Linked DNA regions of Methylovirgula sp. 4M-Z18. The protein of the gene in region 1 interacts with the protein of each later gene in a pairwise test. Links are inferred from orthologs where the notes say so. Each region holds a gene or a part of one and is shown on either strand. Other genes may lie near its edges. The genes, in order: V9T28_RS10475 and ptsN.

The links.
Region 2: the proteins of V9T28_RS10475 (region 1) and ptsN interact in binary tests that used the Escherichia coli proteins (3 or more experiments, as listed by UniProt). The link is inferred for Methylovirgula sp. 4M-Z18 from one-to-one orthologs.

The regions. Positions count from the first base shown.
Region 1 is NZ_CP149574.1:2,251,205-2,267,375, forward strand. What follows is about bases 3,565-6,853. They hold V9T28_RS10475 (sensor histidine kinase), read left to right. Parts: upstream 3,565-3,950; coding sequence 3,951-6,653; downstream 6,654-6,853. Other genes in these bases: kdpC (potassium-transporting ATPase subunit KdpC), read left to right, coding at 3,565-3,863; V9T28_RS10480 (response regulator), read left to right, coding at 6,650-6,853. Also shown: potassium-transporting ATPase subunit KdpA, read left to right, coding at 1-1,162; potassium-transporting ATPase subunit KdpB, read left to right, coding at 1,180-3,240; more of kdpC, read left to right, coding at 3,255-3,564; more of V9T28_RS10480, read left to right, coding at 6,854-7,345; V9T28_RS10485 (glycosyltransferase), read left to right, coding at 7,754-9,730; V9T28_RS10490 (glycosyltransferase), read left to right, coding at 9,724-11,070; V9T28_RS10495 (acyltransferase family protein), read left to right, coding at 11,150-12,256; V9T28_RS10500 (class I SAM-dependent methyltransferase), read left to right, coding at 12,259-13,095; V9T28_RS10505 (DHA2 family efflux MFS transporter permease subunit), read right to left, coding at 13,112-14,569; V9T28_RS10510 (hypothetical protein), read right to left, coding at 14,781-15,422; V9T28_RS10515 (hypothetical protein), read right to left, coding at 15,524-15,916. UniProt on the Escherichia coli protein: Member of the two-component regulatory system KdpD/KdpE involved in the regulation of the kdp operon. KdpD may function as a membrane-associated protein kinase that phosphorylates KdpE in response to environmental signals.
Region 2 is NZ_CP149574.1:4,442,213-4,457,921, forward strand. What follows is about bases 2,081-4,907. They hold ptsN (PTS IIA-like nitrogen regulatory protein PtsN), read right to left. Parts: upstream 3,813-4,907; coding sequence 3,348-3,812; downstream 2,081-3,347. Other genes in these bases: gloB (hydroxyacylglutathione hydrolase), read left to right, coding at 2,081-2,780; V9T28_RS20520 (tyrosine phosphatase family protein), read right to left, coding at 2,777-3,358; hpf (ribosome hibernation-promoting factor, HPF/YfiA family), read right to left, coding at 3,913-4,506; V9T28_RS20535 (LysR family transcriptional regulator), read right to left, coding at 4,722-4,907. Outside these bases: V9T28_RS20500 (short-chain dehydrogenase/reductase), read left to right, coding at 1-372; peptide-methionine (R)-S-oxide reductase MsrB, read right to left, coding at 418-921; V9T28_RS20510 (class I SAM-dependent methyltransferase), read right to left, coding at 1,103-1,891; more of gloB, read left to right, coding at 2,010-2,080; more of V9T28_RS20535, read right to left, coding at 4,908-5,552; V9T28_RS20540 (YciI family protein), read left to right, coding at 5,663-5,965; V9T28_RS20545 (haloacid dehalogenase type II), read left to right, coding at 5,962-6,726; enoyl-ACP reductase FabI, read right to left, coding at 6,737-7,573; fabB (beta-ketoacyl-ACP synthase I), read right to left, coding at 7,589-8,812; 3-hydroxyacyl-[acyl-carrier-protein] dehydratase FabA, read right to left, coding at 8,871-9,386; V9T28_RS20565 (WD40 repeat domain-containing protein), read right to left, coding at 9,543-10,547; V9T28_RS20570 (CobW family GTP-binding protein), read right to left, coding at 10,652-11,686; V9T28_RS20575 (glucan biosynthesis protein), read right to left, coding at 11,795-13,381; V9T28_RS20580 (hypothetical protein), read right to left, coding at 13,446-13,682; V9T28_RS20585 (gamma-glutamyltransferase family protein), read left to right, coding at 13,816-15,408; V9T28_RS20590 (YqaE/Pmp3 family membrane protein), read right to left, coding at 15,419-15,616. UniProt on the Escherichia coli protein: Seems to have a role in regulating nitrogen assimilation.

The DNA.
Region 1 (16,171 bases):
GCCGCTTTCGATTGTCGTCGCCCTGCTGCTGGTTTTCGGCGGTACGCCGCAGACCTTGCTCGGCTCCGTCGATGCCAAGACGCTGGAAGGCGCGACGCAGACCATCGCGCTCGGTCCGGTCGCGAGCCAGGAGGCAATCAAGGAACTCGGCACCAACGGTGGCGGATTCTTCAATGCCAATTCGGCTCATCCGTTCGAAAATCCGAATGCCCTCACGACCATGCTGGAGATCTGGTCGCTTCTGGTCATTCCGGTCGCTACCGTCTTCGCCTTTGGCCGTGCGCTGAGGGATCAACGGCAGGGCCGTGCCATTCTGGCGACGATGTTCATCATCCTGCTGGTCGGCGTCTTCACCATCTACTGGGCGGAAACCTCGGGCAACCCGTTGCTGACCGCGCTCGGCGTCGACCCGGCGCAGGGCAATATGGAAGGCAAGGAAGTCCGTATCGGCCAGGCCATGACCGCGCTATTCGCCGCGGGCACGACCGGCACCAGCACGGGTGCGGTCGTCGCGATGCACGATTCGTTCACGCCGATCGGTGGCCTCGTCCCGATGTTCAACATGCTGCTCGGCTGTATTTCGCCTGGCGGCGTCGGCGCCGGTCTTTACGGCTTCCTTGTCGTGGTCGTCATTGCCGTCTTCGTTGCCGGCCTGATGGTGGGCCGCACCCCGGAATACCTGGGCAAGAAGATCGAAGCGCGCGAAATGAAGCTCGCGATGTTCGCCGTGCTGATCTATCCGGCTCTGGTGCTTGGCTTCACCGCTGCGTCCTTGATGCTGCAGACTGGTCTCGACAGCCTTGGTAACAGTGGCCCGCATGGCCTGAGCGAAGTGCTCTATGCCTTCGCCTCGACCAATGCCAACAACGGTTCGGCCTTCGCCGGGCTCAACGGCAACACGCCGTGGTTCAACACGACGCTCGGCATCGTGATGTTCTTCGGCCGCTTCTGCTACCTTATCCCGGTCATGGCTTTGGCCGGTTCGCTGGCAGCGAAAAAGAGGGCTCCGGCTTCGGCAGGCACCTTCCCCACGCATGGTCCCTTGTTCGTCGGCTTGCTGCTCGGCGTCATCGTGATCCTGTACATGCTGCAATATTTCCCCGCTCTCGCCCTTGGACCGATCGTCGAGCATTACCTGATGCTCGGTGGCAAGGCTTTCTGATCGGAGCATTCGTTCAAATGTCACACCCTAAAGCTCCCGGCCTCTTCGATATGGGCATTATCAAACGTGCCTCGATCGATGCCGTCATCAAACTCAACCCGAAACACCTCGCCCGCAATCCGGTGATTTTCGTCACCGAAGTCGTGTCGGCGGTCGTGGCCTTCTTCTTCGTCCGCGATCTTGTCACGGGTACGGGCTCGCCCCTGTTCACGGGACAAATCGCCGCTTGGCTGTGGTTCACGGTGCTTTTCGCCAATTTCGCCGAAGCGGTGGCCGAAGGCCGCGGCAAGGCGCAAGCCGACGCGCTGCGCAAAACGCGCACCGACACGGTGGCAAAGAGGCTGATCGACCCCGACAACAAGAACGGCATGGCGCCGGTCATTCAAAAGGTGTCGGCGCTCGACTTGAAAGTCGGCGACGTCGTCCTGGTCGAAGCCGGCGATCTGATCCCCGGCGACGGCGAAATCATCGAAGGCATTGCCTCGGTGAACGAATCGGCCATCACGGGCGAATCCGCACCGGTCATCCGCGAATCCGGTGGCGACCGCTCGGCCGTGACCGGCGGCACGACGGTTCTGTCGGACCAGATCAAGGTGCGGATCACGGCCGCGGCCGGTTCGACCTTCATCGACCGGATGATCGCCCTGGTCGAAGGTGCGGAACGCCAGAAGACGCCGAACGAATTGGCGCTGTCGATCCTGCTGTCGGGCCTGACCATTATCTTCCTGATCGTCTGCGTCACGCTGTGGCCGCTCGCGTCCTATTCGGGTTCGATCCTGGATGTGACCGTGCTGATTGCGCTCCTCGTGTGTCTCATCCCGACGACCATCGGCGGCCTCCTCTCGGCCATCGGTATTGCCGGCATGGATCGTCTCATCCGCTTCAACGTCATCGCGACCTCGGGCCGCGCGGTCGAAGCCGCGGGCGACGTCGACACGCTGCTGCTCGACAAGACCGGCACGATCACCTTCGGCAACCGCATGGCGGACGAATTCCTGCCCGTCACTGGCGTCGCCGAAGACGAACTCGCCAAGGTCAGCCTCTTGGCCTCGCTTTCGGACGAGACGCCGGAAGGCCGCTCCATCGTTGCGCTAGCCAAAAGCAAATACGGCTTGGCCGAGCCTGACCTCAGCAAGAGTGCGGTCACCAATATCCCCTTCACCGCGCAAACCCGCGTTTCGGGCATCGACATCGAAGGCCGTCAGGTTCGCAAAGGCGCGGTGGACTCGGTGCTCAAGCTTGCAGGTTATAGCCAGGAGAATGCACCGGCGCAGTTCCGCCAGGCCGTAGACCGGATTTCCCGTGCCGGCGGCACGCCGCTCGCGGTGTCGGAAAACAATCGGCTGCTGGGCGTCATTCACTTGAAAGACATTGTGAAGCCCGACATCAAGGATCGTTTCGCCGCTCTGCGCGCCATGGGCATCAAAACGGTGATGGTGACCGGCGACAATCCGATCACCGCGGCGGCAATCGCGTCGGAAGCGGGCGTCGACGATTTCATCGCCCAGGCCACGCCGGAAGACAAGCTCGCCTACATCCGCCAGGAACAGCAAGGTGGCCGTCTGATCGCCATGTGCGGCGACGGCACCAACGACGCCCCTGCCCTGGCGCAAGCCGACGTCGGTGTCGCGATGCAGACCGGCACGCAGGCAGCGCGTGAAGCGGGCAACATGGTCGATCTTGATTCCGATCCGACCAAGCTGATCGAGATCGTCGAAATCGGCAAGCAATTGCTGATGACGCGCGGCTCGCTCACGACGTTCTCGATCGCCAACGACGTGGCAAAGTATTTTGCCATCATCCCGGCGCTGTTCGTCGTGACCTACCCCGCGCTCGGCGCGCTCAACGTCATGCATCTCGCGTCGGCAAATTCGGCGATCCTCTCGGCCGTGATTTTCAATGCTCTGATCATCATTGCCCTGATCCCGTTGGCTCTGAAGGGCGTCGCCTATCGGCCGGTCGGCGCGGCGGCGCTCTTGCGGCGCAACCTGCTGATCTACGGCGTCGGCGGCATCATCGTGCCGTTCATCGGCATCAAGGCGATCGACATGATCGTCTCGACCTTGCACCTCGCCTAAGGAGTTTCGGAACCATGTTAAAACAACTCCGCCCCGCGATCGTCATCACCGTGTTGTTCACGGTGCTGACGGGGCTTATCTACCCGCTGGTGATCACCGGCATATCGCAAGCCGCGATGAGCAATGCGGCTAATGGCAGTCAGATCATCGTGAACGGGACTGTCGTCGGCTCTTCGCTGATCGGCCAGAACTTCACCAAGGACAGCTATTTCCATAGCCGTCCGTCGGCGACGCAGGCGCAGGATCCGGCGCATCCCGACGATCCGTCCAAGACCGTGGATGCGCCTTACAATGCCGACAATTCGACCGGCTCGAACCTAGGCCCGACCTCGCAAAAGCTGGTCGACCGCGTGAAGGCCGATATCGATGCCAAGCATCAGGCCGGCATCGCCGGCGCCATGCCGGCGGATTCCGTGACGACCTCGGCATCTGGGCTCGATCCGGACATTTCGCCGGAATATGCGCTTGCGCAGGTTCCCGTCGTCGCCAAGGCACGCAATCTGCCCGAGGATAAAGTGAAGGAACTCGTCGACGCCCATATCGAGGGACGTGCACTCGGCATCTTCGGCGAACCGAAGGTCAATGTCCTCGCACTCAATATGGCCCTTGATGACGTAAAATAAGCAGACAGACATGCATGCGAACAGGATCGCGGGCCGCTCGCCCGCGATCCTGTGTTTTATTGACCTGATCGGTGATACAAAGACGACATGTCGAAGCCCGAGCGCCAGAACGAACGCCGCCCCGATCCCGATGCGCTGCTGGCACTCGCCGGCAAGGAGAAGCGCGGCAAGCTGAAAGTGTTTCTGGGCGCGGCGCCCGGCGTCGGCAAAACCTATGCGATGCTGCAAAACGCCAAGCGGCTCAAACAGGACGGCATCGATGTCGTCATCGGCCTTGTCGAAACCCATGGCCGCACTGAGACGGCGGCGTTGATCGAAGGCTTGGAGATCCTGCCCCGGCGGCGCGTCTCCTATAAAGACCGGATCATCGAGGAATTCGATATCGACGGCGCTCTGGCCCGTCGCCCGAAACTCATCGTCGTCGACGAACTTGCCCATACCAACGCTCCCGAAAGCCGCCATCCCAAACGCTGGCAGGATGTCGAGGAATTACTCGACGCGGGCATCGACGTCTGGACCGCGCTCAACATCCAGCATCTCGAAAGCCTCGCCGACGTCGTCTCTTCCGTCACGTCGGTCGCGGTGCGCGAGACGGTGCCGGACAAAGTGCTGCAGGAAGCCGAAGATGTGGTGCTGGTCGATATCACGCCGGCGGAACTCATCGAGCGTCTCAAGGAAGGCAAAGTCTATCTGCCGGAGACAGCGCGCCGCGCCTCACAAAACTTCTTCACGCCGCGCAATCTCACCGCGTTGCGCGAACTCGCTCTGCGCCGCACCGCCGATCGCGTCGACGACCAAATGGTCGACTATTTGCGGCAAAGCGCGATCGAAGGACCGTGGCGCACGTCGGAGCGCTTGCTCGCCTGCATCGGCCCCGATCCTTTGTCCGAACTCGTGGTGCGCACCACCAGCCGTCTCGCCACCAGCCTGAATGCAAGCTGGCTCGTCATTCATGCGACGCGGCCGGGCGAGGAAGAAGGCGATTCCGATCGGATCAAACGCATCGACGACACGCTGCGCCTCGCGGAGCGCCTCGGCGGCGAAACGCAACGGCTGACGGGGCGCGACCTTGCGAATGAAGTGCTGCGCTTCGCGCGGCGCGAAAACATCACGCAGATCGTTCTCGGCCGCTCGGGCGCCGGCACGTTCAAACGTCTGATGCACCGCTCGCTCACAGACGAAATCGTGCGCAGCGCAACCGATGTCGGCATCCATATCGTGTGCGGCGAGAACGTCAAAATCCCGCTGCGCCATCGCCTATTGCGCTGGCCGATGCGGAGCGATTTGCTGAGCGGCGTGGTCGCCCCTGTGGTGTCGGTCGCGCTGGCGGTCGGCGTCGGCGAGATCATCAGTCACTGGTTTAAATTGCCGAATCTGGAGATGATTTTTCTCACCGCGGTGCTGTTCTGTGCGGTGCGTTTTGGTCTGTGGTCGGCCGTCGCCTCGTCGCTTCTGTCGTTCCTCGCCTACAACTTCTTCTTCATCCCGCCCATTTATACGTTCACCATCGCCGAACCGAATGAATTGTTCGCGCTCATCATTTTTTTGGTCGTGGCTATTTTCACCGGTTCGCTTGCCGGCCGCGTCCGCGATCAATCGGAAACGGTCTACAAACGCGCGCAGGCAACCCAATCGCTGTACGAATTTTCGCGCAAACTGTCCGGCACCGGAAACCTCGACGACGTGCTTTGGGCCGCCGCGGCGCACATGCACAAAACACTTGGCGGCCGCATCGTCTTGCTAATCCCCAAGGATGGCGAGTTGCAGGTGAGCGCGGCCTGGCCGCCGACCGATGAATTGAGCGCCGGCGAGGCGGTGGCCGCGCGATGGGCTTTCGACAAGGGCGAAGCCGCCGGCTGGCTCACCGGTACGCTGCCGAATGTCCGCTTTCAGTTTCGCCCCCTCGCGACGTCACGTGGCGCCCTTGCCGTATGCGGCGTCGATCCGGAGGACCACACCCATCCGCTTTCGGCGGAGGACGAACGCACGCTGACCTCATTGCTCGAACAGACGGCGATCGCCATCGACCGTTCGCTGCTGGTTGGCGAAGCGGTCAAGGCCGCGGCGCTCGAGCAGAACGAGGCGCTGCGCAGCACGCTTCTTTCGTCGCTGTCGCACGATTTGCGCACGCCGCTGGCCTCGATCACCGGTGCCGTCACCTCGCTGCGCCAGCTTGGCGATAAAATGCCGCCAAACGATCGCCAAGACCTGCTCGCGTCGATCGAGGAAGAATCGGGACGGCTCACCCGGTTCGTCGGCAATTTGCTCGACATGTCGCGCATCGAGTCCGGCGCGATCAAGGTGAAACGCGATTGGGTCGATGTCGCCGATGTCGTGCGCGCGGCCGTCGAGCGCGCGCAGAAGATCTTCCCCAATTGGTCCGTATCGGTCAGCATCGCCCCCAATCTTCCCTTCATTCGGGGCGACGCCAGTCTGCTCGCGCAAGTTCTGTTCAACCTGCTGGACAACGCGCGTAAATATGGCGGCGATACGGGTGCCAGCGTGCATGCCCGCGCCGAGGACAGGGAAGTGGTCGTCAGCGTGACGGACGAAGGTGTAGGCGTGAAACCCGGCGATTTGGAACGGATCTTTGAGAAATTCTATCGCGGCGGACGCGCCGACGGGCGGAAGGCCGGCACCGGCTTGGGCCTGTCGATCGCCCGCGGCTTGACCGAGGCCATGGGCGGGACAATCGCGGCGCAGAGCCCTGCAGTGCGCCGCCGCGGTACGCGCGTCCTGATGCGTTTTCCCGCCGCCGAAACACCGCCTGATCCCGAGGTCGCCGTATGAAAGAGATTCGCGTTCTGGTCGTCGACGACGAAGCGCAAATCCAGCGCTTTCTCAAACCGGCGCTCACCGCCTCCAACTACGAGGTACTCAGCGCCGAAACGGGCCATGAGGCGCTGCGGCTCGCTGCGACACAAGCGCCAGACATTGTCATGCTCGACCTTGGACTGCCGGACATGGATGGCAAGGAGGTGCTGCGCGGGATCCGGCAATTTTCGCAGATTCCTGTAATCATTCTCTCGGCACGGGATCGCGAAGCCGAAAAAATCGCGGCGCTCGATCTGGGCGCCGACGATTATGTCGAAAAGCCGTTCAGCATCGGCGAATTGATGGCGCGCGTGCGCACGGCCTTGCGGCATGTCTCACACAGTGCGGCCGAGAAAACCCGGGTCGAGATTGAAGGTCTTGTCGTCGACACGTTGAAGCGCACCGTCACCAAACGCGGCATCCCGGTCAAGCTCACGCCAAAAGAATATGATTTGCTGGTCGTGCTTGTGCGCCACTCGGGCCGCGTGATCACGCACGGGCAGATCTTGAGCCAGGTTTGGGGTCCCGCACATAAGGACGACACGCAATATTTGCGGGTCTTCATCGGCCAATTGCGGGCCAAGATCGAAGATGACCCAACGGCCCCGAAAATCATCATGACCGAGCCCGGTGTCGGCTATCGCCTGACCGAGCCAGAAGCCGACTGAGCGCTACGACGGCTTGGCCGCCACATGCCGCATCGAAATGGGTTACATGTAAACCATTGATAATGCGCCATAGTCTATTTTTGGCGCCTGCCCGAGAAGGCCGTCACCTGAAAAGTGTCGATGGCTCTCATTTTTATGTGTTAATTTTGAGCGGAATTCCGCTTCCCTTGCCGTCATTCCCGTGTCATGAAAAAGGAAACATTGCGGCAAAATCTGGTGTAACTAATGTGTCCACCAGGCAACTGCGGTAACGATCAAGGGTCCGAATCGGTCAGGAAGCACCGTTTTGCCAAATCCCTTGCGGATAGCTTCCGAGCTATTTAGTTTACACATGGACTATTTAGTCCAAATCGGCAAGATGGCAGCAAGATAAGGCGGAACGCGCTGCATGCCATGATGGGGGGACAATTGTCACAAGATCCGAACACATTGACCGGCAACGGATTTGATCTTGCAACTGCGACGTCGCTGAGTTCCTCCGCGTTGCAGCAGTTGCTGTCCGTCGACATCGTGCGGACTCTGGGCGCACCCGCGCCGAGCCTCTCCCCTTGCACGTTCCTGCTTTATGCGGGCGATAATGACGCGGGCACGGCGGCCAATCTCGGATTGGCCCAGTACAGCTATCACATGGTGATGACCTCGTTCCGCTCGGTTTTGCGCCACTTCGGCATGGTGCGCATTGTGACCGACCCGTCCCGGGAAGTGGATGAAATCTATCTCGAATGCCGGGCGCGCGGCGAGACCTGTCTCTTCCTTTCCTTTGGCCCTCCGCATCTGATGACACTCGGGTTGCGCTGTCCGACTGTACCGGTCGTTGCATGGGAATTTGGCACCATCCCCGATCAGATCTGGGATGACGAACCGCTGAACGATTGGCGTTACGGGTTGCGCGCCGCAGGCAAGATCATTTTGCTGTCGCATTTTGCCGCCAAGGCGGTTCGCGATGCCATGGGCGCGACCTTCCCCGCCGTTGCGCTGCCGCCGCCTGTGTTCGACCGGATAGGCAAAGCTGGCCCTGCCCGCAAGCTGAATGAAACGGCATCGGTCGCCATTGACGGTTTCGTCTGGGACAGCCGTATCGACCCGTTCGCGTTGGGCGCCCCGATCCCGTCACCACCGAGGCCACGGGAGAAGGAAGGGCTTGTCTCGCAGGGCCACCACACGCCCGGCACCCATGCGGTCACACCCGCTGCAGACACCTCGCGCAAGACCTTGCGCAGGCGGATCGGACTGACATTGCGTTTTGCCTTGTCATGGTACCGCGAAGCCGTACGCGATCTTCTGCCACCCCCGATCACGCGGCTGATCGGCCATCTGGGCGGCATGGCACGCCATACGCTCGACTGGTGGCGCGGCGTCGGTATGGCGGACCGGCCGAGCCTGCGGCGCAGATTGCAGATCTCCAAACATTATGCGCTGCGCTGGTATCGTGAAGCCGTGGCAGACGGGTTGCCGCCGCAATCGGCTCGGAAGCTCTCGCGTGTTGTCGAATGGCTGGACCGCACGACGCAGCAGCCAGCCGCGGCAGAGGCCTCTAGGCCCATGGCGCCGATCGTGCCACCGTCCCTGCATCGGACCGAGGACGAGCCGATGGCGCACGAGGCATTCGCGGTGCCGGACCTGGCGCCGGCCTCAATCTATCCCAATGATCTGCCCGAACTGCGGCAAGAGGAGCAACGGGCCTTGGTGCAACTCGACGGACTGGTTTTCACGTCCGTCTTCTCGCCCAAGGACGGCCGCAAGAACTGGCAGGATTTGCTGACCGCCTTTTGCACCGTATTCAGCGATCGGCCGGATGCGACTCTCGTCCTTAAAATGATCGGCCGCGAGACGGGATACTGGTGGGGCGCATTGCATGATATCGTCAGCCGGCTGCCGGCGTTTTCATGCCGCGTCGTAGTGTTGCACGGCTATCTCGAAAAGGCCGATTATCATAAGCTGATCGAAGCCAGCCATTTCATCGCCAATACGTCGCTTGCCGAAGGCCTCTGCCTGCCGCTGGTCGAGTTCATGTCGGCAGGGCGGCCGGCGATCTCGCCGCGCCACACGGCAATGGCGGATTATATTGCCCCCGAAAACGCGATCATCGTGCAGTCGTCCGAAGAATATTGCAGTTGGCCGCACGACCCGCGCAACGTGCTCGACTCGAGCCGCCATCGGATCGAATGGCCCTCCGTTTGCGCGGCGCTCGAGGAAGCGTACCGTTTGCTGACCGAGGATCAGGCCCGTTACGAATCGATGGCGCGCGAGGCCCGAAAAACCATGCGCGCATTTTGTTCGGACGATGTCATCGCACCGCAACTCGCCGGCTTCCTTGGCCTTGGTGACGACGCGGTCCGTGCCGCCGGCTTTGCGCCGGGGAAGGAGGGTGTCGGCGAATGCTGATCCTCGCCTATTCTTCCTACAATGCCGGAACGATCGATACCAATTACGGCCGCCCGGAATATAGCTATTGGTTCGTGCGCAAAGCCTTCTCGCGGATATTGGAACGCTTTGGCGTCGTCATTCCCATCGGCGATGCCGAGCGTGACGTCGAGGCCGTCGCGCAAAACGCTGCGGCACAGGGCGATCGCGGCATCTACCTGTCGTTCGACTCGGTCTACAAGACGGTGTTTCCCAAGACGTGCCCGACAGTGCCGGTTTTTGCCTGGGAGTTCGACACGATTCCACACGAGGTGTGGGATGACGAACCGCGCCATGATTGGACGATGGTCCTGGCAAAGGCCGGCTGCGCCATCACCCACAGTTCATTCACGGTTGGGGTGGTTCGACGCGCCCTCGGCGACGATTTTCCGATCTGGAGCATTCCAGCGCCGGTCTATGCGGGCGCGGTGCGGCATTTGAGTTCAGCGCGCGGCTATCAGCCGCCGACAGAACTCAAATTCAGCGCGACTGTCATCGACGTGAATACGATTGATCTTGGCCCTTATATTTATCAGCGAAAGGATCGCGACGGCCCTGCAGCGCTGCAGTCGGAGATCGCCAAACTGAAGATGCCGACACGCATTTCGATCCACGGTGTCGTCTACAGTTCGGTCTTCAATCCGCTCGACGGCCGGAAGAACTGGAACGATATGCTGATGGGTTTCATCCGCGCGTTCCGCAACACGCCCGACGCCACGCTCATTCTGAAGCTCACCCATGTCGACGGCGCCGACGCCCTGATGCGTTTGCTCAGCGACGTTGCCAAAGTGGGGCCGTTCCGCTGCCGGATCCTGCTGATCCACGGCATGTTGCCGCAGGACGAGTACGATGCGCTGATGGCGGCAACAAGCTATGGGGTCAATACGTCGAACGGCGAAGGGCAATGTCTGCCGCTGATGGAATATATGTCCGCCGGCAGGCCCGCCATTTCGCCACGACATACGGCCATGCTCGACTACATCACCGACGAGAATGCCTTTGTCCTGCGGACGACCGAAGAGCCCACCTGGTGGCCGCACGACCCGCGCCGCGCCCTGCGCTGCCGGCGCAACCGGCTCGATTTTCCGACCCTTCTCGAGGCCTATCGCAAAAGCTATGAAGTCGCGTCGAACGGCGCCACCTACGCCCGCATGTCGGCCGCGGCGACCGAAGCGCAAAGACTTTATTGCGGCGACGACGTGGTCATGGCGCGGTTTGCCGAAGTCCTGAACCACACGGCCGGCATGGCGAAGCAGCCCAAACCGGCAAGCGGCAAACGCTCCGTCCGCTCCCGGACGCACGAGGCGGCCGATGTGGTCTGAAGCGCGGCTAGAACCGTGGCCCGTAGCGACTTCGGCGAGGGCTACAGCGGTCCCCCGAGAGCGAAATCTCGACATCGAGGTGTTACGCGCCGTTGCAATCGTGGGCGTGATTCTGCACCATTTCACGGGATTCGGATCTCTCCTGGCGCGGGAGCATGCGTCACTGCAGTGGATCGATCGGCAGGTCCAGTATTGGACCGGTGTGGACCTGTTCTTTGCGATCTCCGGCTACGTCATCGCGAGGAGCCTCGTACCGGCGCTTTCGGCGCACAAAGATTGGTCGGGCTTTTGGCGCGAAGCCGGTGCTTTCTGGATTCGCCGCGCGTTCCGCCTGCTGCCGTCATCTTGGCTGTGGCTCGCTGTTCTTCTATTGGCTTCTTTCACCTTCAATAGCCTGTGGATTTTCGACCACCCGGTCTTCGGCGGGCCGTGGAACAACCTCCACGCCACCGTAGCTGCGGTCGGGTTCTATTATAATTTCTTCGAGGCATCCGCCTTCGAGCATCACAAATTTGCGGCGTCTTTCGCTTGGTGGAGCCTATCGCTCGAAGAGCAATTCTATTTGCTTTTGCCCGTCGTTGCGTTTTGGCTACGGAAGCGTTTATGGATCGCCTTATTCACGATCATAGCCTTGGCCATCTACATTGAACACGCGACCCCCCTGACCATGGTGTTGCGGCCGGAGGCAATCTGCCTTGGCGTGCTCATCGCGTTATGGGAGATGAGTCCAAGCTGGGCGATCGCGGATCGGCTTTGCCAAAAGCTGCCGCCGCAGCTCCGGACAGCTTTGATTCTCTGTCTCTTGTTTTTGCTCGGATTCATCGGAACGCTCGGACCCTACACGCACCGCATCCCGTACATAGCAATCGTCAGTGCGCTGCTGGTCATCATAGCTGCGCAAAACCGCGGCTATCTGATCCCGCCTGGCGTCGCCAAGACCGTGGCGCTTTGGATCGGATCGCGTTCTTACGGGCTATATCTGATCCATGCGGCAGCGTTTCTGGGCGCGAAGGAATTGTGCTATCGCCTGACGGGCGATGTCTTCGACAGCTTCGTCGTGCCGGTTGGCATGATCGCCCTCTTGGTTTTCGTCGAGTTGAATTGGCGTTATGTGGAGACGCCGATGCGCCGCTATGGCGCGCGCCTCGCGCAAAGGTTCCGCGACGGCAAAAAGGTCAGGAGTTAGACATGTCAAAGGCCGCTCAGGATATTCTCGGGCATGTCGAAACTTTGGTTGGAGACGCCGGCAAAGCGCCGCCGGCCGCCTTTCAACCGACCATCGACCCGTTTCTCATCGGCCTTTACGACAGTACGTTGAGCGGCTGGTATCGTGCCGAGCAAAAGGAGCTTTTCCTAGGCTTTCCGATCAGTCCCGAAGACGTCGTGCTCGACGTCGGCTGCGGCGACGGCGGCAACATGAATCTTTGCGCCGACATCGGCGCCCATGTCATCCTCGCCGACATCGATGCCAACGAAATCGCCATCGGAAAGGAACGGCTGAGCAAGAGCAACGCGCGCAAGCTCGAAGCCTATGTCACGGATTCCGACCCGCTGCCCCTACGCGACGGCACGGCCTCGCGCGTCGTGTGCATGGAAACCCTGGAACATGTCGACGATCCGGCGCAGATCATGGCGGAGTTGGTGCGTGTCGGTCAGAAAGGCGCCCTCTACCTGCTCACCGTCCCCGACCCGGTCGCCGAGAATCTGCAAAAGCCCCTGGCAGCGCCCTACTACTGGCAAAAACCCAATCACCTGCGCATTTTCGAACGAGAAGAATTCGCGAAACTCGTGACAGACGCCGGCCTCGTGATCGAGAACCGGTATTATTACGGCTTCTACTGGTCGATTTGGTGGCTGCTGTTTTGGCAGTGCGACGTTCCGGTCGATGCGCCTTATCATCCGGTCCTCGACAATTGGGCCCAAACCTGGAAGGCGCTGCTCGACTCAAAAAATGGCCTGCGGACGAAGCGCATCCTCGACCGGTTTCTGCCAAAGCACCAGATCATCCTCGCGCGTAAACCCTAAACATCGGGCGGCGGCGTCAGGTCGCCGCTTCGGCCTCGCGGTTCGCCTTATAGCCGCTCATCGCCACCCCCGTCGCCGGTGACAGGAGGGCGCACACCGGCGCGGCGAGAATGGAAATGCCCGTCACACCGATGAAGGCCGCCGAAAAATCGGCCGGCGTCGAATGCACGTCGTGATTGACGGTGCGCGCCAGCATCAACATGAGGCTGCCCGCGCAAATGCCGAACGACAGCATGAGCTGCTGGAACGTCGTGTAGAAACTGTTGGCCGACGAGGTGCGGTCGGCAGGCACGTCGTCGTAGGCCACCGTATTATAGGCGGTGAATTGCAACGACATGGAGAAGCCGCACACCAGCAGAACCGCGAAAATCGCCCAGTGCGGCCAATTCGGCCGGAAGGTCGCGCAGGCCGCGTAGAGCAGGCTCGAAAAAACCGAGTTCCAGAGCAACGTATTGCGGAAACCGTAGCGGTGCAGAATCGGCTTGGCGGCCACTTTCATCAGGATCGAGCCGCAGGCCGTGGCAAAGGTCAGCAGGCCGCTTTGCGCCGCCGACATGCCGAACCCGATCTGCATCATCAGCGGCAGCAGAAACGGTTGGGCGCCCTGGGTGATCCGCGAGAGCGACCCGGCGATCACGGAAATGCGGAAGCTCTTGATCCGCATGAGCGACAGATCGAGGATCGGTTCGATCTCGCGGCTGCGCCGGGCATGAACAATATAGGCCGCGCCGCTGACGAGGCCGGCCACGATGCAGACAATCGCGATCGGCGCCTCTTCCGCCGTGCCGCGGCTGGTCATCTCGAAGCCGAAGAGGAGGGCTGCAAGCGATATGCCCGACAGAACGAAGCCGGCCATGTCGAAGCGCTCTTTCGAGTCTTCCGAAAGATTGGGGATGAACACTTGCGTCAATGCGAGGCCGAGCAGGCTGATCGGCAGATTGATGTAGAAAATCCAGCGCCAGTTAAAATTGCTGACAATGAAGCCGCCAACCGGCGGGCCAACGATCGGGCCGATGAGCGCGGGCACCAGCAACCAGCCCATGGCGGACACAAGGTCCTTCTTCTCGACCGTGCGCAGCAGCACGAGCCGCCCGACGGGCACCATCATCGCCCCGCCGGCGCCCTGCAGCAGCCTTGCTGCGACGAGAGCCGAGAGGCTGCCCGCCTGCGCACAGAACAACGAACCGAGCATGAAGATCACGATCGAGATCGAGAACACGGTGCGGGAGCCGTACCGGTCGGCCGCCCTGCCGCTGGCCGGAATCAGCACCGCCAGGCTGAGCAGATAAGAGGTCAAGGCAATACTCATATGGGCCGCCGAAACGCCGAAGGAACTCGCCATGGTCGGCAGCGCCGTCGCTAGGACGGTGGAATCGAGCTGCTCCATGAACATAGCCGTGGCTATAATGAGGGCGGTAATTCTGAAATTTGACCCGACGCTTCGCGGCGCCGCGTCGACAAGAGTCTGCGACATGGGAGCGGCAATTCGTAAAATAAGGTTCGGCTTTCATAGCGTGGGAAGAGCTGGCTGACGCCACCGCTATACGGGCCTGTTATAGACCTCATTTTGCGCGGGAAAAGTGAAGTATTGCATTGCTGGCGTCGATAAAATGCATTGCAGCGGCCGCAGAACGCTCAGTCGGCCCATTCGGCGGCTTGACCGGTATCATCGAGCGCACGCTCAATTATCGCGCCGGATTGTTGCGGATGGCGATCCCCTTTACCAGCGCAAGCAATTGCGGCCTCGCGGCTGCAAACGCCGCTTCGTCGGTATAGCATTGCAGGACGAGCACCCCAAAAGGCGCCCCCATCTCCGCCGACCAAATCCGAGTCGATGTGCCAAACTTATCAAGACGAAATGAGAACAGGACGAGATTTTTGTCGCCTTCCGTGGCCAGCGCCGGCGGATCGACCAGCACCGGCTCCCACCCCGCGTCCTTGAGTTGCGATGTGAGCATGGTCGCATAGTCCCGCCTGAACGTGTCGACGAAATCCTGGTTTGCGAGACCGGGCTTGGTTTCGAAGACGACGGTGCCGCACTCGACCGAGTCGCCGCCGCAGGTAGCTGTTTTACATGTGAGTTCAATGTCCTGATCGTCGAGACTGGCAGACCAAAGGGCCTCGTCGTAGGCAACTGTAATCCCGTGGTTCGGCTCCGAAAACTCCGCCGCGTCAACGTGCCCGCATGAAAATGTCAGACATGGCAATACCAGACGAAACAAAACACCGGCGCTCGCCGCGCAAGCCCTTGGCGGCCTCTTCCGTGGCCTAAGCCGGCGCCCCGTCCGTTCGACCGCCTCCCGGCATTGGTTCGCGTCATTCCCCATGCGTGCAAGCCCCGTTGGGCGAAAACACCGGCCTCTCGTTCCGCGTCCGCCGGATGACGCGTCTGCCATTTCTTGCGAGAGCGGAACGGTTTGGCGCGGCCCTATGAGCAATTGCCAAGGCCGTACCACCCTTCAACTTCCGACGACTGCCCGCGTTCGGCGGACCGCCAGAACACCTGAGCTCCGATCTCGCAGCCGGAACCGATTTCACCGCGCATCATGACATAATCGTCGTTCATCAGGGATTCCGAATGTTCCGAGAAACCTTGCTGTCGCAATTCGGCAACCATCCGCTGGGCTGAGGAACCCATTGGGAAAGCGGCTCTGACACGCCGGTCGAACTCACTCTCCTTCGCCTCCCACACGCAGCGAAGGTGCGCCACGAGCTGGGATTTAAACGCAAGCATCGGCAGATGCGGGAACACGGTCAGCCCCCAGATCAACGCGGCAACGATCGCAATCAATGCTGCAAAAATCGAGATTTTCGTCGGCAATAATCAAAAAAGTATCGGCAATGCCGGTAAGATTGACTCTTATCTTCGGCAAAATCAACGACAGCCTCATATTGGGGTGCGATCCAAAGTGCGGGTATTCAGGAGCGCGGTCGTCCCCCCGGCGGTCCTGATGCTCCTCCCGCAGTTTCAATCCCATCCGCCTTAGACCTCGGCAGAGGCACGAATCGGCCGGATCTGGCTTAAAATTTCCTATATATATCAATAATATAAAGGGTGATCAACCTGAGAGATAGG
Region 2 (15,709 bases), 2.2 Mb from region 1 along the record:
CGCGGTGTGATTGTGAATATCATCGGCACCGCCGGCGAAAGGTTCGACCCGAATTATATCGCCGGCAGCAGCGGCAATGCCGCACTGATGGCGTTCACGCGTGCCCTCGGCCATTCAGCGCCGCGCGACGGCATGCGGGCCGTCGGCATCAATCCGGGGCCTGTTGCGACCGACCGCATGGAGACGATGCTCCGCGGCCGCGCCGAAAAGGATTTTGGCGATGCCTCGCGCTGGCAGGAGTATCTGGAAAAAATGCCCTTCGGCCGCGCGGCGACCCCCGAGGAAATCGCCGATGCGGCGGCATTCCTGGCGTCCCCGCGCTCCGCCTATACGACCGGAACGATCCTAACGATCGATGGCGCGGGGCGGTGAACTGTTAACAGGACCGCGACCAGGACGGTCGCGGTCCGATATATGTTACGCCGCAGCTTTGGCCTTCTGCACCGGCTGCGTGCCTTCGGGGAAGAACTCCATCGCCGCCGAATTCATGCAATAGCGATGATAGGTCGGCGGTGGGCCGTCGGGGAACACGTGGCCGAGATGGCCGTCGCAGCGCATGCAGCGGATTTCGGTGCGCGACATGCCGTAGCTCGTGTCCTTGATGTAGCGGATATGATCGAGGTCATAGGGTTTGAAGAAGCTCGGCCAACCGGTGCCCGACTCGAATTTGTCGCCTGAACGGAACAGCGGCAGGCCGCACAAATGGCAGGCGTAGGTGCCCTTGTCCTTGTTGTCGAGCAGCACGCCGCAGAAGCTTGGCTCGGTGCCGTGGTTGAGCAGGATGCGCCGCTCCTCGGGCGTCAGATCCTGCGCCAGCCGCTCCACCTCCGCCTCGCTGAGCGGCGCGATATCGTAGCCCGCGTGCGAAGGGCTCTGCGGCCGCGGGCGGGTCTCAAGATCGCGAAAGACATCACGGAACATGCGCTTCTCCTCAAAATAATACCAACGTTCACAAAGAGTGAGCGTCGGTTCCTTTCTTCATTTTTCGCCTTTTCAAGGCGAGAGCGAAAAATGAAGAGCGGTCCAAAGGTCGCTGCTCGCGACCTTTGGCATAACGTCCATAAAATGGGCCTTCGGCCGTTTTGCGCAAGCGCTACCGCGTTCAAGGCCGTTTCACGTTTGCGTCATGACGCCGGCCGTCGCGGCCGAGGGGCTCGTGCATCCCGACATTCGGCGCGGCGATCGCCGGCTCGAGTTTCGGCAACATGCGCCGTGCGAGCTTGCGGATGGCGACGGGGCGGTAGAGCTGTTTCGTCGCCTCGACCACATAGACGCCGGCCCCCGGCACGGGCAGCATGTTACCGATCCTCTCGAAGGCACCGGCCGCTGAGAGCCAGAGCCGGCGCTCGAACGGAGGGATGAACAGTGCTTCCTGCCAATGAATCGGTGAAAACAACGTGTCGCGCATCAAGTTGCGCAACTGGCTTTTGGAAAAGGGCTGGCCGACCCCGAACGGCGTGTTGTCCATGCCGGCCCAGAGGCCGCGGCGCGAGGGCGCCACGATCATCAGCCGGCCGCCGGGGGTGAGAACGCGCCAGATTTCGGACAGGACCTCGCTCGGCTGCTCGGCAACTTCCAGCGCATGCACCAGCAGAACCCGGTCGATGCAGCTATCGGGCAACGGCAGCAGTTCCATATCGACCAGCGTCGATGCGGACAGGCCGGATTGCGGCCAATTCACCACCCCTTGCGCGGCCGGCATGAAGGCGAGCGTGCGCATGGCTTCCTTGTGGAACTCGCTCAAGAATGGCGTCGCATAGCCGATCCCCACCACCGAAAGGCCGATGCAATTGCTCCAGCGTTCGCGCAAAATGCGATGAATGAATCGCTGGGCCACGCGGCCCAAAGCGGCATCGTAAAAGGTGCGAAGATCGATCACATCCAAGGACATGGCCGATTGTCCCATGAAGCGGGTGGCCGCGCAAATGGGGCAAACGATTTATGGTTGACGCGCGCGCGGGCCTGGGGCTTGGTGGCGCATCTTCGTCGACCTTCAGTTCGAGGCCCTCATGCCGCTCCAGATTCATCAGTTCATCTGCCGTACCGACAATTTTGGCGTTCTCATTCACGACCCGCAAACCGGAGCGACCGCCGCCCTCGATGCGCCGGACGGCCCGGCGCTCCTCGCCGCCCTCGATGCGCGCGGCTGGCAGCTCACCGACATTCTGATCACCCATAAACATGCCGATCACGTCGAAGGCATTCCGGCCCTGAAGGCGAAATTTCCGGACGCCAAAGTGACCGGTCCCGCCGCGGAAGCCAAGGAGATCGGCGCGCTCGACGTCGAGGTCAAGGAAGACGATCTCGTCCGCTTTGGCGCGACCGCCGCAAAGGTGATCGCGACGCCGGGCCACACCGCCGGCCATATCGTCTATTGGTTCGAAGAAGACGATCTGCTGTTCGCCGGCGACACTTTGTTCGCGCTCGGCTGCGGCCGCGTGTTCGAAACGTCGATGGAGGTGATGTGGGAATCCCTGTCGAAACTGTCGCGCCTGCCGGGCGAGACGCAAGTCTATTGCGGCCACGAATATACCCTATCGAACACCAAATTCGCGTTGACGATCGAACCTAACAACAGTTTGCTGCAAGACCGCGCCGGCGAAATCGCGACTCAGCGCGCCAAGGGTGAGATGACGTTGCCGACTACGATCGCGCTCGAACTTGCCACCAACCCCTTCCTGCGCGCCGACGAGCCGGCCGTGAAAGCCGCGCTCGGCATGAGCGACGCCGATGCCTCGCAGGTGTTCGCGGAGATCCGGGAACGGAAGAACCGGGCTTAAGGGGTAACTGCCATCGCCAATTCGCTTTCGCGGCCGAGTTCCCGCATCCAGGTGCGGTAATTCGGTTCGCGCTGCAATTGGCGGCCATAATGCCGGCGCAGCTCCTGCGTCAGCCGCCCGCCACGGCCGAGCATATGGTCGGCCTGGGAGATCATATGCGAATTGGGCCAGGCCTGCGGCCGAATATGCTGCAGCCGGGCGAACAAATGCTCTTCGGATGCGTCGGGCAGAGCCTGGGTGAGCAGCGTGACCATGGCGGCGGTCGAGCGCGAAACGCCCATATAGCAATGCACCAGGAGATGGCCGTCGCGGTCGAATTTCACCGATTTGAGCGTCTCGCCGAAGCGCAGGATCGCTTCCATATGCTGCTGCGCCGGCAGGATTTTGCCCGCGATGGGCTCGATGATGTCGTCGAACTCGAGAACGACCCGGTGATGGTCGTCGTAATCGGCAAAAGCCTGCATTTCCGGCCAATCGGCATCGATCAGCGAGAGCACATGGGTGACGCCGCGGGCGCGATGGTCGGCCAGCTCACGGACACCGCACACGGTGAGGGCGGAAAAACCGTCAGGCTGCATTGGACGACGGCGACTGGGTGAGAACTGAATAAAGCGCTGGGGTCGCGCGCGTCGCCCGCAGCTTCTGCGTAACGGCGGGATCACGCAGCACACGCGCGATACTGGCGAGCGCCTTCAAGTGATCGGCCCCGGCCGCCTCCGGCGCGATCAGCAGGAAGATCAGATCGACGGGCTGACCGTCGAGGGCCTCGAAATCGATCGGACGCTCGAGCCGCGCAAAAATGCCGAAAATCTTCGCACATTTCGCTAATTTTCCGTGCGGAATGGCGATTCCGTTGCCAACCCCGGTCGAACCCAGTCGCTCCCGCTGCAACAGGGCGTCGAAGACTTCGCGCGACGACAGACCGGACACAAGTCCGGCACGTTCCGCGAGCTCCTGCAAGGCCTGCTTCTTGGTATTCACCTTGAGCGACGGCAAAATGCCGTCCGGCGAAAGAATATCAGTTAAAGACATAAGAGCTCTGACCCGGTGGGCATATGGCGTTGGACAGGCAAAACGTATGCCGCTTGCCCGTCCTTATATGTCCGCGAACCAAAAAGTTCACGCTTTTCTTTCACGCTTTCGCGGATGGTGTGGCGGGATCGATCCAGCCGACATGGCCATCGGATCTACGGTAGACGATGTTGACGCGGCCGTTGGTGGCGTGGCGAAACACGATGACCGGGGCACCAGACAGATCGAGATCCATCACGGCAGCGGACACTGACAATTCGCGCAGCCGCGCGGTGCTTTCGGCCACGACGACCGGATTGAAATCGTGGATTTCGTCGGCATCCTCGTCCGGCGCTTCCAGCACATAAGCGGCCATGATCGCGCCCACGCGCTCCTCGCCCTCGTGCACGCCATTGGGTCCGTGGTGGTCTTTCAGACGTCGCTTATATCGGCTCAAACGCTTTTCGATGCGGTCAGCCGCCTGGTCGAAACTTGCATAAGGCTCGTGCGCCAAGGCTTCCGCCTGGAGTGTAATGCCCGACGACAAATGCAGCGTACAATCGGTCCGATACCCGGATCCTTCCGGCTCCAGCGTCACGTGCCCACCGACGCGGCCTTCGTAATATTTGCCGATGGCGCCTGCGATGCGATCTTGAACGTGTGTGCGGAGAGCTTCGCCGATGTCGAAGTTTTTACCTGAAACGCGTAAGGTCATTCGCGCTCCCTCTCTTTTCTGTTTCGACCGCACGAACCGAAACCGGCAATCCACCGAAGTCGGATCGTGCCGAGGGAAAGATTCATTTGCGCTTTCCCTGTTCTACTGGATTAGGAGCGTCTGCTGGCGAAGTCAATGTGTGCGCTGCAACATGAGTTTTGCCACGCTATTCTCTTAGTCTTTGATTTTAGGCCAAATTCTTCAACGCACCGAAACTAGGCGCCATTCAATTTTTGCCGTACGAGGGTTGCGATCCAATCGCGCAGGATGACGATCCGTTGCTGATGGCGCAGGCTTGCGTGGGTGAGAAGCCATAGTTCGCGCGCCAAGCCCGGCGGACCCGGCAAACGCCGCAAACGCGGGCGCCGATCACCGATGAAACAAGGCACGAGCGAACGGCCGGCCCCTGCCTCGATCGCCTGTAGAATCGCGTCTCCGTCATTGAAGGCCATTTGCGCATTGGCCACTTCTGCTGCGGCAGCAAGCCATTGCGCATGCGGTAAGTGGCTCAAGCTTTCGTCATAAACGAGCCACGGCGAATCGTCGGACCGCTCCGCGGGGCCATAAGCCGCGTAAGTCACGAGGCCAAGGCGCTGCATGAGATGTGCGCCGCCTTTTTCCGGCCGTCCGAGACGCAAAGCGACGTCCGCTTCACCCTTGCGCAGATCCGCATTGCGGCCGTCGGCGAGAAAATCGAGACGCAGTTTCGGATAGGTCTTCAGGAGATCCGGCGCCGCCGGCGCAAGCAGATGATTGACGAGGAGCGGGACGGCGCTGATGCGTACATTGCCAGATGGGGCATCATCCGTGCGGCCCGCGTCGGCTTTCAATGCAGCGATTTCCTCTTCGACCGCGCGTGCATGTTGCAAAGCCGCCTCGCCCGCGGGTGTTGGATGCAAATTCCCTTCCACGCGCGTGAAAAGCTTGCTGCCGAGCTGCTTTTCGGCGCTCGCGAGACGGCGCGCGACAGTTGTTTGATTGACACCCAGGCGACGCGCGGCACCAGCAAGCGTGCTTGCCCGTCCGATCGCCAACAGAAAACGCAAATCGTCCCAATCCATGGGGCTGCATATTTGCAGATTCGAACGGCAGTAACACGGATTTTTTCGACCCCGCCAAACCATTACGCCAGACGGAGCCAAATAGGAGAAGGCCAATGCTCTATGCCGTTCTTTTCACCGACAATTTGCAAAGCGCCAGCGCGCGAGGGCGTCTGATGCCTGAACATCTCGCGTTTTTGCATGCCCATCGAGAGCATATCCAAGCGGCGGGACCGCTGCTCGAAACGTCCAACGAGCAGAGCGCCGGTGGGCTCTGGCTGGTCGAAGCTGACAGTGCGGATAGGGTCTTGCAACTCGTCCATGACGATCCGTTCTGGCCAAGCGGCCTGCGTGAATCGTTTCGCATCTTGCAGTGGCGACAAGTTTTTGTCCGCGACTCCAACGGTTCAATTGCATGACCATGAGCCGGCGCAAAATTCTGACTGGCGGCGCGGCGAGCGCGGGCATGCTGCATTCATCCGTCAAAACATTAAGCACTCCACGAAAAGGGCTGACCTATAAAGCCACTGCTTTTGACGCTTTCGCTATTTTCGATTCCCGACCAGTAGACCGGCTTTGTGAGATTCTCTTTCCGGGCCAGGGCGAAGCTTTCATTAAAATGTGGCGCGCCCACCAATTCGAATATGCATGGTTGCAGGTCTTGATGCGGCGATATGCCGATTTCGAGCGCGTGACTGCGCAATCGCTCTCCTTCGCTGCCAACGCATTAAAACTCGATCTGGCCGACAATCAGAAAAAGCAATTGCTGCAGGCCTATTCTTGCATGCCCGCATGGCCAGACGCGGTGCCGAGCCTGCAGAAACTTCGACAAACCGGCGTCAGGACCGCGATACTTTCCAACTTGACGCCACAGATGTTGCAAAGCTGTCTCAGCGCCAATCCCGGCCTGCGCGATCTGTTCGATCACGTGTTAAGCACCGATGCCGCGCGAACGTATAAGCCCGATCCAAGAGCCTATGCGCTTGCGCCCGATGCACTCAAACTGCCACGCGAGAACATAGCGTTTATCGCTTATGCGGGATGGGACGCCGTTGGCGCGAAGTGCTTCGGCTATCCAACCTTTTGGGCCAATCGCGCTGGAGCGCCCAGCGAAACATTGGGCGACAAAGCCGACGCGATGGGCGCTGATTTATCGGGCCTGACGGCGTTTATTGGCTGACGGCGACGAACTACTCCGCCGCTTCTTCGCTCACCTCTTCGGCGCGTAAATCCTCGGGCCGCGGCATCGAAATGATGTTGTAGCCGGAATCGACGAAATGAATTTCGCCCGTCACGCCGTGCGACAGATCGCTCAGCAAATAAAGCGCCGAACCGCCGACATCCTCGATCGTCACCGAGCGGCGCAGCGGCGCGTGGGCGCGCTGGTAATTGTACATGGCGCGCGCTTCCGCGATGCCGGCGCCTGCCAGCGTGCGGATGGGGCCGGCGGAAATCGCGTTCACGCGGATATTCTGCGGCCCGAGATCGCCGGCGAGATAACGCACGCTCGCCTCGAGCGCCGCTTTGGCAATGCCCATCACATTGTAATTCGGCATCACGCGCGTTGCGCCGCCATAGGTCAACGTCAACAGCGAACCGCCGTGCGGCATCAGCTTCTGCGCCCGCTGCGCGATCTCGGTGAAGGAGAAGGCCGAAATCACCATGGTGCGCGAGAAATTCTCGCGCGTGGTCGCGTCGATATAGCGGCCCTTCAACTCGTTCTTGTCCGAAAAGCCGATCGCATGAACGACGAAATCGATTGTGCCCCAGGCCTTTTCGAGCTCGGCAAAGGCCGTGTCGACGCTGGCGATGTCTTCAACGTCGCAGGGAATGACCAAGGACGCGCCGAGACTTTCGGCCAAAGGTTTCACGCGTTTGCCAAGCGCCTCGCCCTGGTAGGTGAAGGCGAGTTCAGCGCCTTCGTCCGCCACCGCCTTGGCAATGCCCCAAGCGATCGAGTGATTGTTCGCCACCCCCATGATGAGGCCGCGCTTGCCGCGCATCAGACCTTTTTCGGATATGTTCATCGTTATGATTTCGCCTTATGCATCCATATGTTTGAAAATGAGCGTGGCGTTGGTGCCGCCGAAGCCGAAGGAATTGGAGAGGACCGCGCGCAGGGACACGTTGTCGCGCCGCTCGCGCAGGATCGGCATATCGGCAAAGTCCGGATCGAGCTCGTCGATATGCGCGCTTTCGCACATGAAGCCGTTCTGCATCATCAACAGCGAGTAGATCGCTTCCTGCACGCCGGTCGCGCCGAGCGAATGACCGGTGAGCGATTTCGTTGCCGAGATCGGCGGGCATTTCTCGCCGTTGCCGAACACCGTGCGGATCGCCTCGATCTCCTTGGCATCGCCGACCGGCGTCGAGGTCGCATGCGGATTGATGTAGTCGATCGGCGTCTTCACGGTCGCGAGCGCCTGCTTCATGCAGCGGATCGCGCCTTCGCCGGAAGGTGCGACCATATCGTAGCCGTCCGAAGTCGCGCCATACCCGACAAGCTCGGCATAGATCTTGGCGCCGCGCGCCTTGGCATGCTCCAATTCCTCGAGCACGAGCACACCCGCGCCGCCGGCAATCACGAAGCCGTCGCGATTCTTGTCATAGGCGCGCGAGGCCACGGCTGGCGTCGCGTTGAAGTTCGACGACATCGCGGTCATGGCGTCGAACAGCACCGACAGGGTCCAGTCGAGCTCTTCGCAGCCGCCGGCGAACATCAGATCCTGCTTGCCCCATTGGATCATTTCATAGGCATTGCCGATGCAATGATTGGACGTCGCGCAGGCCGAGGAGATCGAATAATTGATGCCCTTGATCTTGAACCAGGTCGCAAGGGTCGCCGAGGCCGTCGACGACATGGCTTTCGGCACGGCAAAGGGGCCGACGCGCTTCGGGCCGGATTTGCGCGCAATGTCGGCAGAATCGACCAAGGTTTTGGCCGAGGGGCCGCCCGAGCCCATGATGATGCCGGTGCGCTCATGCGAAACGAGTTCGGCGGGAAGATTGGCGTCGGCGATGGCCTGGTCCATGGCGACATGGTTCCAGGCTGTGCCTTGGGCGTGAAAGCGCAGCGCACGGCGGTCAAGCATCGTGCTCGGGTCGAGGGTCGGCGCGCCGTGCACCTGGCTGCGAAAGCCGAGTTCTGCGTATTTTTCGGCCCGCACGATGCCGGATTTGGCTTCCCGCAAACTCGCCAGCACTTCGTTCGTGTTGTTCCCGATGGACGACACGATGCCCATGCCGGTGACGACGACGCGTCTCATACTCTTCTCCTAAAATTCACGGCCGTGTATCGGCAAATCGGCATGACTCCCGATTTTTTCAAGCGGCTTCGGGCTTGAACAGACCCACGCGCATGTCCTTCGTCTCGTAGATTCGCTTCCCGTCAGCCTCGAGCCAACCGTCGGCGATCCCCAGCACCAGCTTGCCCTTGAAAATGCGCTTGAAATCGACGCCGTAAACCACTTTCTTGATGGTCGGCAGCACCTGATCGCTAAATTTCACCTCGCCGACGCCGAGCGCCCGGCCGCGGCCCGGTAGACCGAGCCAACCGAGGAAAAAGCCGGTCATCTGCCACAGCGCATCGAGGCCGAGGCATCCCGGCATGACGGGATCACCTTTGAAATGGCAGCCGAAGAACCACAGATCCGGCTTGATATCGAATTCGGCGCGCAGATGGCCCTTGCCATGGGCGCCGCCATCCTCGGAGATTTCGGTGATCCGATCGAACATCAGCATGGGGGGAAGCGGCAATTGCGCATTTCCCGGCCCGAACAATTCGCCGCGGCCGCAGGAGAGCAGATCTTCATAAGAAAACGCGGAACGCCGTTCGGCCATATTTACCCCTGTTCGTGTTCTTCCGGCGCGCCGGAGCTTTTGGTCATCGCGGCCTTCTAACACAGCCGACGGACGGCTGAAAGCCGTGTGATCGCCGATTGGCCCTTCGGGTAATGGGGAATGCCGGGTTTCGACAAAAATGCTAAAACGCCCAGGTCACGGCAAGGTCAAAAGTCCGGCAAATCCGTCCGCCGCGCCGAACGCCAGGCGCTTGCCGTCCTTGTCCCAGCACAGAGCCGTGATCTCGCCCGCGTCGGTGCCGACCTCCGGCGCCCGCACCAGGATTTCCGAGGCGTCGGTCAGACGGCACAGCATCAGCCAGCCGTCCTCATAGCCGATGGCAAGGACGAGCGCCTTGGGATGAAAGGCGATTTTCGAGACTTTGGCCGGACGCACGCCGCATTCGCGCGGCTGCTGGCCCATGGGGCCGCTTTTGGCTTGGAACGGCCAGATGATGCTGGCCTCGGCGCCGGAGGTCGCCAGCCAATTGCCGTCATGCGACCAGCTGAAGGAGCGCGGCTTTGAGGGATAGCCGGTCATCCGCATGTCCTGACGGTCGGCGACCCGCCAGCCATGCAGGGCGTTTTCCTGCATCGAAGTCACCACAAAACGACCGTCCGGCGAGGTGGTCACATCGAGATGCGAGCCTTTCCAGGTCAAGGCTTCGGGCGCCGCCTTGGTGGCGGGAAACCAGAGCGACACGCCGTTATAATGGGAGGCTGCGAGACGGTAGCCCTTCGGCATGAAGGTCAGCCCTCGCACCGAGGAGGGCGCCTGCCATTCGGCGATCGTCCCTTTCGCATCGCGGGCACGAACGATCTTGCCGGCGCTCCACGCGCATTCGCCGCTGTCGCGCAACGCCAGCGCATCGATCCAGCGGCCTTTCTCGTCGGCGATGTCCTGGATGTCGCCGGAGACGCTCACGCTTACCACGCGGCCGTCATCGCCGCCGGTAACAAGACGCTGGCCGTCGCTCGCCGCTACCAGAATCGCCCCCTCCGCATGGGCCACGACCCGCTTTTCGTCGCCGATTTCGGCCAAGAGAACCTGGCCGTCCGCCAGTGCGAAGACGGGCGTGCGGCCAAGAAAGGCAGCCGCAACGACATGGGTGCCGGCGGCGATGGGAGCGACGTTTTGGGTGAGGGAGGAGGTTTGGGACATGATCAACCGGAGAGCGGGCGTTTCGCCCGCTCATAAAGCAATTCTCGAATATTTGAAATGGAGCGCCGGCCGACCTTGCGGGCGAGACGCCCGCGCTCCGTTCATCACGCGGCGCAGGCCAAGAAGCCCTTGCGGATCTCGTCTTCCTTCAGGTCGCGGCCGATGAAGACGATTTTCGACGTGCGCTTCTCGTCGGCGCGCCAGGGGCGCTGGGTGTCGCCGTCCAAAATCATATGCACGCCTTGGAAGACGAAGCGCCGCGGCTCGTCCTTGAAGGCGAGAATGCCCTTGGAGCGCAGAATCGACGGGCCGTCGCGCTGCACCAGATCGTTGATCCAGGGCATGAATTTTTCCGCATCGACATCGCCCTCGATCTCGAGCGCGACCGACTGCATGTCCTCGTCATGATAATGTTTGAGGCCGTGATGATGGTGGCCGTGATCATGGTCATGATGGTGGTGATGATCGTGATCGTGGTCGTGATCATGCTCGTCGGCGTGCAAGAACTCCGGCTCGATCTCGAGGATGCGGTCGAGATCGAACGCATTGCGGCCAAGCACCGCATCGAGCTCGACCTGCGCCTTCACCGTCTTGTGCAGCCGCGCATAGGGGTTGATGGCGCGAATGCGGGCCTCGACCTCGCGCAGCTCCTCAGGGCTTACGAGATCGGTCTTGTTGAGCAGGATCACATCGGCAAAGGCGATCTGGTTCTTCGCTTCGGGCGCGTCCTTGAGCCGTGCGGCCAGCCATTTGGCGTCGGCCACCGTCACGACGGCGTCGAGTCGCGCCGCGTTCTGCACATCGGTATCGACGAAGAAAGTCTGCGCGACCGGGGCCGGATCGGCCAAACCGGTGGTCTCGACGATGATGGCGTCGAACTTGCCCTTGCGCTTCATCAGGCCTTCGAGGATGCGGATGAGGTCGCCGCGCACGGTGCAGCAAATGCAGCCGTTGTTCATCTCGAACACTTCCTCATCGGCCCCGACGACGAGGTCGTTGTCAATGCCGATTTCGCCGAACTCATTGACGATCACCGCATATTTCTTGCCGTGCGGCTCGGACAGAATCCGGTTGAGCAAAGTGGTCTTGCCGGCGCCCAGATAACCAGTAAGCACCGTGACGGGAATTTTGTCGGACATGGCAACTCCAAGAGTCCTGAACGCGCCCCAACCGGGCGGTAGAGAGAATTTGTGCCTCTAATATGGCTTGCCGAGCGCCGATTGGAAGCCCTCGCCTAGGGTGAGGGCTTAAAACGGGTGGTACTGGTACAGCCAAGTCTCGGTCAGCACCCGATCGCCCGTCTTCAGGAAACAGCGCATTTCGACCGGATCCGAGCCGTCCACCGTCAAGTCGAATTGCGCGCGCCAATGGCCGGGAACGCCGTCCGGCACCGCCTCGGTAAAGACGTAGGAGAAGGTCCCGCGCGAGGCCGACAGCACGGCCTCGGGCTTCACGCCGAACGGGATGCTCTGCAGCGGGCCGCCGAGGAATTCGATCATGAATTTGCGCACGCCCTTCGGGCGCGGCTGGCCGGGCTGGCCGCCGTTGCCGAGGCGCGTCGCGGTGCAGATACCAAGGGTCACCGCCGGATAGGGCTCGCCGTCGAGCCAGAACAGGCGGTATTTGAGATTGAAGGTCTGCCCAGCCGTGGCGGGTTCGGCCGGCACCCATTGGGCGACGATATTATCGTGGATCTCGTCGTCGGTCGGAATTTCGACCAATTGGACCGACCCTTTGCCCCAAGGCGCGAGCGGCTCGACCCACAGGCTCGGGCGGCGTTCGTAATGCACGCCATCCTGATAATGATCGAACGCGCGGTCCCGCTGCAGCAGGCCGAAACCGCGCGGGTTGATGTCCTGGAAGGCCGAGGCCATGATGCGGGGCGGATTGTTCAGCGGCCGCCACAAGCGCTCGCCCGAGCCCGTCCACATGGCCAGACCATCCGAATCGTGCACTTCGGGACGCCAGTCGATCGCCGTCGGCTTCATGGTTTCGGAGAACCAATACATCGAGGTCAGCGGTGCGATGCCGAAACGCGCGATATCGGCGCGCAAATTCAGCGATTGCTCGATCTCCATGATCACGCCCTTGCTGCGCGTCATCACGAAGCGGTAGGCGCCGGTCACCGACGGGCCGTCGAGCAAGGCGTAAACGGTGATCGAGCCGTCGTTTTTGCCCGGCTCGATGTAAAATTCGGTGAAATCCGGGAATTCTTCCGCCTTGCCGGCCACCGCGACATCGAGGGCAAGGCCGCGCGCCGACAGGCCGTATTGGTAAAGCTGGCCGATCGCCCGGAAATAGGACGCGCCGAGAAACGCGACCCAATCGTTCTTGTGCCAGTCGAGACGCCCGTCGCGCGGCTCCTGGATACGGAAACCGGCGAAACCAGAGCCTTCCGGCAATTGCTTGGCCGGCGAATCGGCCGGCATGTCGAAATAATTCGCGCTGTAGATGATCCGGCGGCTCTGATTGCCCGTCACCACATTCATCCCCACGGCTTTTTTGAAGAATTTGCCGAGATGGAAGAACGTGACCGGATATTTGCCCGGACCGTTGGCGAACAGCGCCATTTCGGTGCGGTAATGGATCTTGCCGTGCGCCTCGTAATCGATCTTGTCGAGGATCTCTGGCGACGGTTTGTCCGGCCCGACGTAATCCTGCCTGGCCATGGCGGCCGCCCGCTCCTTGAGCACCTCGAAAGAAAACGGCGTGCTCGGCCCGAATTTCAGGCCCTCGGCCGCAAGCGCCGCCGTGCCGCCGGACGCGGCAAGGCCTGCGACGAAAGAGGCGCCCGCAGCTTTGATCAGATGACGGCGATCCATCGGCTCAGTCATGATTGTCCTTGCAATGCAGAGTCTTAAGGGCGAGAGGCGGCCGGTCGAACCGTCCTGCTAAAGATCAGTCGAAAATGGGTTCGTGCCGGATCGCAGTGCGCAGGAAATAATAGAGCGCGACGAGACCGAGCAGCGCAAAAGAGATTTCGCAGATATGGCTCAAGGTCGGGCCAAGCTGAAACATGCCGCCCAAGGCCCAGCCCGCCGCCCAGGCGGCGCCGACGAATTCGGTTCCCACCAGGAAAAACAGGGCAATGATGGTCCGCATGTTGCGCCAGATGATCGTCCTGCCACCAGCCAAGGGGAAACTCCTGTTTCATTTTAATTCCCTGGCACTATAGCATAGCGGGAATCCGTGCAAGGGAGGGGCTTAAAAACCGCAGTATCTGCGTCTGCGGTATAGCCCCGTTTTGCCGACAAATTTGGACGTGAACGTGACCGACACGCATACTTTCGGAAAGGCCGCCGTCGCGGCCCCCCATCGACTTGCCTCCGAAGCCGGCCTCGCCATTCTGCAAGAAGGCGGTAACGCCCTGGAGGCGATGGTGGCCATGGCCGCAACCATCGCCGTGGTCTATCCGCACATGAACGGGATCGGCGGTGACGCCTTTTGGCTCATCCACGCGCCGGGCAGCAAAGTGCACTATATCGAGGCCTGCGGCCCCGCTGGCGCGCTGGCGACGGTCGAGCGCTACCGCAAGCTGGAGTTGGACCGCATTCCCGTGCGTGGCCCGCACGCCGCATTGACGGTGCCGGGGGCGATCGGCGGCTGGATTCAGGCGCTCGACATGGCGCAGGCGCGCGGCGGGCGGCTGCCGCTCAAGGACTTGCTGTCGCATGCAGCTGAGCAGGCGCGGAAAGGTTGCCCGGTCTCACCATCCGAAGCACGCTATCCCACCGACGAATGGGAGAGCCTTGTAAGCGCACCGGGCTTTCGCGAGACGTTCCTGATCGACGGCAAGGTCCCGGACGCCGGCACGGTGCGGCATTATCCGGCCCTCGGCGCGACGCTGGACCAACTGGCCCATGCCGGGCTTGCCGATTTCTACCGCGGCGACGTCGCGCGCGAGCTTGCGGCCGATCTGGAGAAGATCGGCTCGGCCGTCACGCGCGAGGATCTGCGCCGCTACGAAGCCTGCTGGCGCGCGCCGCTCACCCTGCGGCAAAAGGATATTTCGCTCTACAATTCGCCGCCGCCGACGCAAGGGCTCGCGAGCCTCATCCTACTCGGCATTTTCGCCCGGCTCAAAAAAGACGGCGGTCCCGACTCCTTCGCCCATACGCACGGCTTGATCGAGGCGACCAAGCGCGCCTATGCGATCCGCGACCGCGTCTGCATCGATTTTGCGCATTTGGTGGAAGATCCCAAATCCCTTCTCACCGCGGACAGCTTAGGCCAGGAGGCCGAAATGATCGACATGTCGCGCACGGCCAGCGTGCCGGTGCGGCCCCACAAAGGCGACACGATCTGGATGGGCGCGATCGGCGCCGACGGCCTGGCCGTCTCCTATATCCAATCGATCTATTGGGAATATGGCTCGGGCTGCGTGTTGCCGCGCACCGGCGTGCTGATGCAGAACCGCGGCATGTCTTTCTCGCTTGATCCGCAGGCGCTGAACACGCTGCGTCCGGGACGGCGGCCGTTCCACACGCTCAACCCGCCGCTCGCCCTGTGCGATGACGGTCGTGTGATCTCGTATGGCTCGATGGGCGGCGACGGACAGCCGCAATTCCAGGCGCAGATTCTGTCGCGCTACTTAAGCGGAACCAATGTCGCCGCCGCGCTCGACGCGCCGCGGTTTCTCTACGGCCGCACCTGGGGCGCGGACAGCTTCTCGGTCAAACTCGAAAGCCGGTTCGAGTCCGGTGTCGCGCGCGCCTTGGCGCGGGCCGGACACGAGATCGAATATTCGCCGCATGCCTATGCCGACATGTTCGGCCATGCCGGCATGCTGGTGCGTCACCCAAATGGCCGCATCGACGCGGCGCACGACCCGCGCGCGGACGGCACCGCGCTCGGTCTCTAACGACGTGCGCTCAGCCTTGCCGCTCGCGCAACGCCTCCTCGATCTTCTGATCGGTCCTGTACTGGCTCAGGGCATAGACCGCCCAAATGGTCGCCGGAATCCAGCCGATCAGCGTGATCTGCAGAATGAGGCACACAAGCCCCGAGAAAGGCCGGCCGATGGTGAAAAACGTCAGCCACGGCAAAAGGAAGGCTATGATCAGTCGCATGGGGCGTCCTTCTTGAGGCTCATCGTGCACACATAAGCGCGCCGGCCTCGCCGTTCAACGGCGGCTCCAGACGCCTATCGGTTTGATAGATGC